Regions from separate parts of the Microbacterium sp. EG9 genome, predicted to be linked through region 1. Evidence: predicted binding sites of a transcription regulator. Region 1 holds the regulator's gene; the other holds the start of a gene.
What was found. Region 1 encodes HspR, which represses chaperone genes until heat shock. Its sites were predicted from a motif close to AAGTTGAGTCNNNNNGACTCAACTT; they were not measured.

Region 1 (3,399 bases):
GTGCTCGACGACCTCGACCGTGCCGAGAAGCACGGCGATCTGGTCGAGGGCTCGCCGCTGCTGGCGATCGCCGAGAAGCTGCGCGCCGTCGTCGCCCGCCTCGGGGTGGAGACCTACGGCGTCGCCGGCGAGGCCTTCGACCCGCAGCAGCACGAGGCGATCTTCCACGCCCCGAACCCCGGCGGGGTCGAGGACGGCACCATCCTCGATGTCGTCGAGGTCGGCTACCGCCTGGGCACGATCGAACTGCGACCGGCCAAGGTCGTCGTCGCCGGTTCCGCCGACTGACGGGAGGAGGTGTCCATGGCCAGTCAGGATTGGTTCGACAAGGACTTCTACAAGGTCTTGGGCGTCTCCAAGGACGTGTCCGAGGCCGACCTGAAGAAGGCGTACCGCAAGCTCGCGCGCACCTACCACCCGGACTCCACGCAGGGAGACCCGGCGAAAGAGGCGAAGTTCAAGGAGATGAGCGAGGCGTACGCCGTGCTCTCCGACAAGGCCCAGCGCGAGGAGTACGACCAGATCCGCGCGATGGGCGCCGGAGGCGCACGCTTCCAGGCGCCCGGCGCGGGTGCCGGCGGGTTCGAGGACGTCTTCAGCCGTTTCGGCCAGTCGCGCGGATCGGCGCAGTCGGCCGACTTCGACGACCTGTTCTCGATGTTCGGCCAGGGCGGCGGCTTCGGCTCGGGACGCTTCGGTCAGTCGACCGGCGGATTCCGCGGCTACGGCGGTCCGCAGCGCGGTGCCGACGTCACCGCGCGCACCACGCTGGACTTCCAGACCGCCGTCAAGGGCGAGACCATCACGCTCGCCGGCGAGGACGGCAAGCCGTTCAAGGTGAAGATCCCGGCCGGCGTCTCCGACGGCCAGAAGATCCGGTTGCGCGGACGCGGACGGCCGTCGCCCGACGGCGGCGAGGCGGGCGATGTCGTCGTGAGCGTCACCGTGCGGCCGCATCCGGTGTTCACGCGCGACGGGCTCAACCTGCGCGTGACCGTCCCGGTGACCTTCACGGAGGCGGCGCTGGGGGCGACGATCGAGGTGCCGACGCTCGGCGGCGATCCCGTGAAGCTCCGCGTCGCGCCCGGCACCCCGTCGGGTCGCGTGCTGCGGGTCAAGGGCCGAGGGGTCCACACCGCGAAGGGCACGGGCGATCTGCTCGCCGAGGTCCAGGTCGCCGTCCCGGCGCACCTGGACGACCAGGCGAAGGAGGCGCTGGAGCGCTTCCACGAGCTGGAGCCGAAGGAGAATCCGCGCGCCGACCTCATGGCCAGGGCCCGGGAGTGACGATGAGCGACGAGCAGCCCGACGAGGAGGCCCCGATCTTCGCGATCGCCGTCGCCGCCGAGCTCGCCGGCATGCACCCGCAGACCCTCCGCCAGTACGACCGGCTGGGCCTGGTGGTCCCCGGCCGCACCCAGGGCGGGTCGCGGCGCTACTCGCTGCGTCACGTCAAGCAGCTGCGCGAGGTGGCCGCGCTCTCGGCCGAGGGCATGAGCCTGCCGGCCATCTCGCGGCTGATCGAGCTCGAGAACGAGGCGCGGGGCCTGCGCCGTCGCGTCGCCGAGCTGGAGCAGCGGCTGCAGGAGGAGCTCGCCCGTCGCTCCCGCGTCTTCGCGGCGGGGGCGACGGGGTCGGTCGTGACCCTCCGCCACGGCACGCGCGTGCGCCGGGCGACGGAAGTCGTCCTGTGGCGACCGCTGCCCGCGGCGGACGCCGATCCCGAGCAGTAGCGGCGACTAGACGGTGCGGGTGCCGACGGCGTCGACGAAGGCGCCGTAGTCGGTGCGGGAGAGCGCCGCGTATCCGTACGCCCACTCCACGATGGACTCTGCGGCGGCCCGCCCCGCACCCAGGTAGCCGACCACGCGCGCCGCGTTCGGGGATTGGCCGTGGGCACGCGCCAGCACCGTGGCGCACGCCTGGGCGTAGAGCCGGAAGGGCGCGTCCTCGAGCGTCTCCGCGTCGATCCCGCCCTTCATGTCGCGGAACTGGCGCACGTAGTAGTCGGTGCTCGCGCCGCGGAAGTGCCCGAGGAACGGGTCGGACGAGCCCTGCAGGATCCGCTGCAGGGCGACGACCCGGCCGCCCTGCCCGTGGCTCGCCACGAACGAGGCGAGCTCGGCGGGCTGCGCGGCGCCCCCGTACTCCTCGAGCACGCTGCGGCCGGCCTCCTTCACCTGCATGAGCAGGGCGGCCCCGTCGCCGTCGACGAACACGGCCACGTAGCAGCGCGTGCCCACGCTGCCCACGCCGACGACGCGACGCACGACGTCCGACAGCGAGTAGTGCGACAGGACCAGCTGCACATCGGCGCGGGTGGTCGCGATGTACTGGGCGAGGGAGGCATCCACCGCGGCGACGATCTCGTCGGTGACGTGGGTCATCGTCGGCGGCTGTTCCACGAAGCGCAGCCGGCCGTCGGGATCGAGGGCGGTCATCTTGCGCACGGCCTTGTCGCCGGTGCGCTTCTCGGCGTCCGCGATCGCCGCACGCAGCACCTTCCGCGACGCCTTGTCGCCTCCGATCAGGCCGCCCGCGGCGTCGAAGTGCTGGTAGAACCGCGCGAGCGGCGTCGTGGTGTCGCCGACGGCGAGGGCCCGCGCGTAGCGCACGACCGCGGCGCGCGCGGCATCCGCGGTGACCGCGTCGTCGCGTCCGGTCGCCTGACCGGCGACGACGATGCTGGCGACCAGGCGCTTGAGGTCCCACTCCCAGCTGGCCCACGCCGACTCGTCGAAGTCGTTGAGATCGAACACGAGCGTGCGCTGGGGCGAGGCGTAGAAGCCGAAGTTGGCGACGTGGGCGTCGCCGCACGACGCGACGAGGATGCCGCTGGTCGGCCCCGCCGCGAGGTCGTCCGCCATGAGCGCCGCGGTGCCGCGATAGAACGCGAAAGGGCTGGCCGACATGCGCTCGTCGCGCAGCGGCACGAGCTCAGCGACGCGAGCGGCGTTCTGGGCGGAGAGGATGCCGAGGGGGTCGCGTCGGCGCGTCGGCAGTTCGGCCAGCATCCTCCGGGGGAAGCGTCGGCGCTCGCGGCGGCCTTCCTCGTGCGCGCTCTGCCGGCTCGTGGGCGCTGTCCAGGAAGCGAGGGTCATGCGCTCATGATGGCATCGAATCGTCGGCGTCCCCCGGCGTCGAGCCGCGGGCGGCGTCGAGCGCGCGTTCGTGCTGGAGACGCTGGCCCACCCGGTGCATCTGGTCGGTGAGCGCGGAGATCACCGTGGCGCTGGTGACACCCAGCACGATGAGCCCTCCCATCATGAGCCCCACGGCGATCGTCCGACCGAGCGGTGTCACCGGGACGAAGTCGCCGTAGCCGACCGTCGCCAGGGTCGAGAAGCCCCACCAGATCGCATCGCCCAGGTTGACGATGTTCGCGTGGGCGTCCTGCCG
Region 2 (3,399 bases), 340 kb from region 1:
GCCTCACCTGCGACCCCGTCGGCGGGCTCGTCCAGATCCCCTGCATCGAGCGCAACGCCATCGCGGCCTCCACCGCCGTGACGGCGGCGCGTCTCGCGCTGCGCGGCGACGGTACCCACTACGTGCCGCTGGACGCCGTCGTCGAGACGATGCGCCAGACCGGCATCGACATGTCGACGAAGTACAAGGAGACGAGCGAGGGCGGTCTCGCCGTCAACGTCGTGGAGTGCTGAGCACCGGCTCGCAGCCGCGGTTCGGTTGGCGCTCGCGCCGCAAACCGTGCTGCCATTTCTAGCGAACGGGCCCACCGAGCGGCCGGTCACGCAGGCGCGGCGCGGCGCGCGAGGGCGGCGCGCACCAGCGCCGCGCCGCGGGACGGATCCTGACGGATGTGCGCGGAGGTCAGGCGTACGACGTCCCAGCCGAGGTTCGCGTAGTCGGCGTACTTCTGGAGGTCCCGCGCCCACTGGCGACGCGAGGTGCGGTGGTGATCACCCTCGATCTCGACGGCGACCTGGTGAGCCCGGAACGCGCCGTCGCTGATGCCGAGCAATCGCCCGTCCGAGGTGCGCACCTCGACGTCGAGCTCGGGCTCCGGCAGGCCGGTCCCGATGAGCGACAGTCGCCAGTCGGTCTCGAGCGGCGACATGCTGCCCGTGCGCAGCAGGGGGAGTGCTGCCCGGAGCTTCCCGATTCCCTGTCGGCGTCCTGCGGCGACGGCCGCACCCAGGTTCTCGGGCCTGGCGAGCTGGCGTTCGGGCACACGCCGCCCCCATCCGTCGCGGGGCACGCGGATGATCGCGTCGCCGATGACCACCAGATCGCGTGTCGAGTGCTCACGGGCGAGCATCGCCCAGGTGGAGCCGAGCGTCGCGACGGGAATTCCGGCCCGGACCGTGGAGTGGACGAGCATCGGCGCGACCTGCACGGCGGCGATGCCCGTCCGCCGGAGCGCACGGTGCGGCGCAGGCACGGCGACGTCGAGGTCGCCGGATGCCGCGGCATCCGCGTCGAGGAGGGGGAGTCCGTGGATCGCGAGCGCCGTCGTTCCGATGTAGAACGCGTGGGGCGGAAGCACCAGCACGTGCGCGCGGACGCGACGCAGGATGGCGCGCCGCGCGATCTCGTCCGGGGCGTCCTCGCCGAGCGTCGCCGCGTCGTCTGCCTCACGCCGGAGGCGGACACCGCGGAAGGGTGCGTCCAGGTCGCGCGCCGCGAGTCGTCCGCGGGAGACGCCCGCCGCCGCCGCATCGGCGGCGGTGAAGACCTGGGGCAGAGTCGACGGAAGCGGGTGTGGTGGGCGCGGCATCCCCTCAGCGTGGGCGCATTCGCTGCCGTCGCGCGCCGCGCCGCGAGGCCCCGTGGAGAACGTGCGCGGGTGCGCCGTCTGGGGAGGAGGAGGGCGCTGCCCGGCGAGTTGGCGCCGACGCCGGAAACGGTGGCGTGGTTTCCGGCTCGTGCGTCAACTGAGCCCGGGCAGGTCGGAGGGTTCGCTGTGCGTGAACCGTTGGCACTCTCCTGGGGTGAGTGCTAATCTGAAGTTAGTTGAGTCGATGAGGCTCAACTTTCAGAACTCACAGAGCCATACACGAACAGGAGAGAACAATGGCCACGTATGACCCGTTCCGTGACCTCGACCGCATCGCGTCGGGCCTCTTCGACACGCGCCGCGGACCGCGCCGGATGCCGATGGACCTCTACCGCGACGGCGACCACTACGTGCTGAGCGCCGACCTGCCGGGCATCGATCCGGGCTCGGTCGACATCGACGTGGACGGCCAGCTGCTGACGATCCGCGCCGAGCGCACCCTCACCGAGGGCGAGGGAGTGAAGTGGATCACGCGCGAGCGCGAGACCGCGAGCTTCCTGCGCCAGCTCAACCTCGGCCAGGGCATCGACACCGACGGCATCGCCGCGACCTACAGCAACGGCGTGCTCACCGTGACGATCCCCGTGAGCGAGAAGGCCAAGCCGCGCAAGGTCCAGGTCGTCGCCGACGGCGGCGCGCCCACGATCCAGGCCCACGCGTCGGCACAGGAGCCGCAGCCCGTCGAGCCGTGACCGTCGGCGCCCTGCGCCACCGCCCGAACCGCCCCGCGTCCGCCTCGGACCGGGGCGGTTCGCGTCGACAGCGCTAGTGTCGAAGCACCCGACCCGGAACGTCAGCAAGGATGCCGATGCCCGACCTCCCCGCCGCGCACGAGCGCGAGCTCACCGCACCCGTCTCCCTCACGCGCCCCGACGGCCGGCTGAACCCGGCCGCGATCGGGTTCAGCCGGAGGCCCCTCGTCGACACCGACGGCATCGGCCGGGGGCGCGGCCGGTTCGTGCGGTCGTGGGGTCGCAACAAGCGGTGGGAGTACTGGAACGTCATCACGCCCACGCACATCGTGTCGCTGACCGTGTCGTCGCTCGACTACGCCGCGGTCCACGAAGTGTGGATCCGCGACCGTGCCACCGGACGCACGTGGTCCCGCAACGCCACCGTCCTGCCCTCGCGCGAGGTGTCGCTGCCCGGCTCGCTCGGCACGGGCATCACGATCGCCCGTCATCGCGACTTCGCGGCGACCATCGCGCCCGCCGAGCGCGGGCAGCTCTGGCGGCTGCACGCGGAGATCCCCGCCGCGTCGTTCGACATCACCGTGACCCGGCCGCCCGGCCATGACCTGCTCGCCGTCGTGGTGCCGTGGTCGTCCCGGCGCTTCCAGTACACCGTGAAGGACGTCGCGCTGCCGGCATCCGGCACGCTCACCCTCGACGGGATCGATCACGACGTGCCGGCCGGGTCGTGGGCGGTCCTGGATCACGGGCGGGGCCGCTGGCCGTACGACGTCGCGTGGAACTGGGGCGCCGGGTCGGGTCTGCTCGCCGACGGCCGGACGTTCGGCATCCAGGTGGGCGGGCGCTGGACCGATGGGACGGGGGCGACCGAGAACGGCGTGGTCGTCGACGGCGTGCTGCACAAGATCTCCGTCCCCGTCGCCTGGGACTACGACCTCGCCACGCCGCTGCGTCCGTGGCGGGTGCGCGGCGGCGGTCTCGACGCGGTGTTCGAGCCCGCGTTCGACAAGCGGTCGGCGACCAGCCTCGGGGTCGTCGCCTCGCGCACCGACCAGTGCTTCGGCCGGTGGTCGGGACGCGTCGCCGTGGAGGGCGGGGTCATCGACTTCGACGGCATCGAGGGCTTCGCCGAGGATGTCCGCAATCGCTGGTAGAGCTGAACACGAGGCGGAGGCACCGCCGGAAGGGAAACGGATGTCGTTTCAGGCATATCTCGACAACATCGAGGACAAGACCGGGCTCACCCCGCGCCAGTTCGTGGAGCAGGCGACGCAGAAGGGCTTCGGCCCCGGCACGAAGGCCGGGGAGATCGTCGCGTGGCTCGCCGACGAGTACGGC

Region 2: the regulator HspR is predicted to act here: its motif matches at 1,543-1,567, upstream of AC6CQV_RS11640 (Hsp20/alpha crystallin family protein).

Annotation. Positions count from the first base shown of each region.
Region 1 is NZ_CM186217.1:2,808,319-2,811,717, reverse strand. Features, by position in the region: gene AC6CQV_RS13200 (nucleotide exchange factor GrpE) at 1-288, shown strand, start outside; gene AC6CQV_RS13195 (DnaJ C-terminal domain-containing protein) at 304-1,287, shown strand; gene AC6CQV_RS13190 (heat shock protein transcriptional repressor HspR) at 1,290-1,733, shown strand; gene AC6CQV_RS13185 (DUF2252 domain-containing protein) at 1,740-3,101, opposite strand; gene AC6CQV_RS13180 (potassium channel family protein) at 3,106-3,399, opposite strand, start outside.
Region 2 is NZ_CM186217.1:2,467,937-2,471,335, reverse strand. Features, by position in the region: gene AC6CQV_RS11650 (L-serine ammonia-lyase, iron-sulfur-dependent, subunit alpha) at 1-233, shown strand, start outside; gene AC6CQV_RS11645 (putative endonuclease domain-containing protein) at 320-1,309, opposite strand; gene AC6CQV_RS11640 (Hsp20/alpha crystallin family protein) at 1,606-2,061, shown strand; gene AC6CQV_RS11635 (DUF2804 domain-containing protein) at 2,178-3,215, shown strand; gene AC6CQV_RS11630 (DUF4287 domain-containing protein) at 3,256-3,399, shown strand, end outside.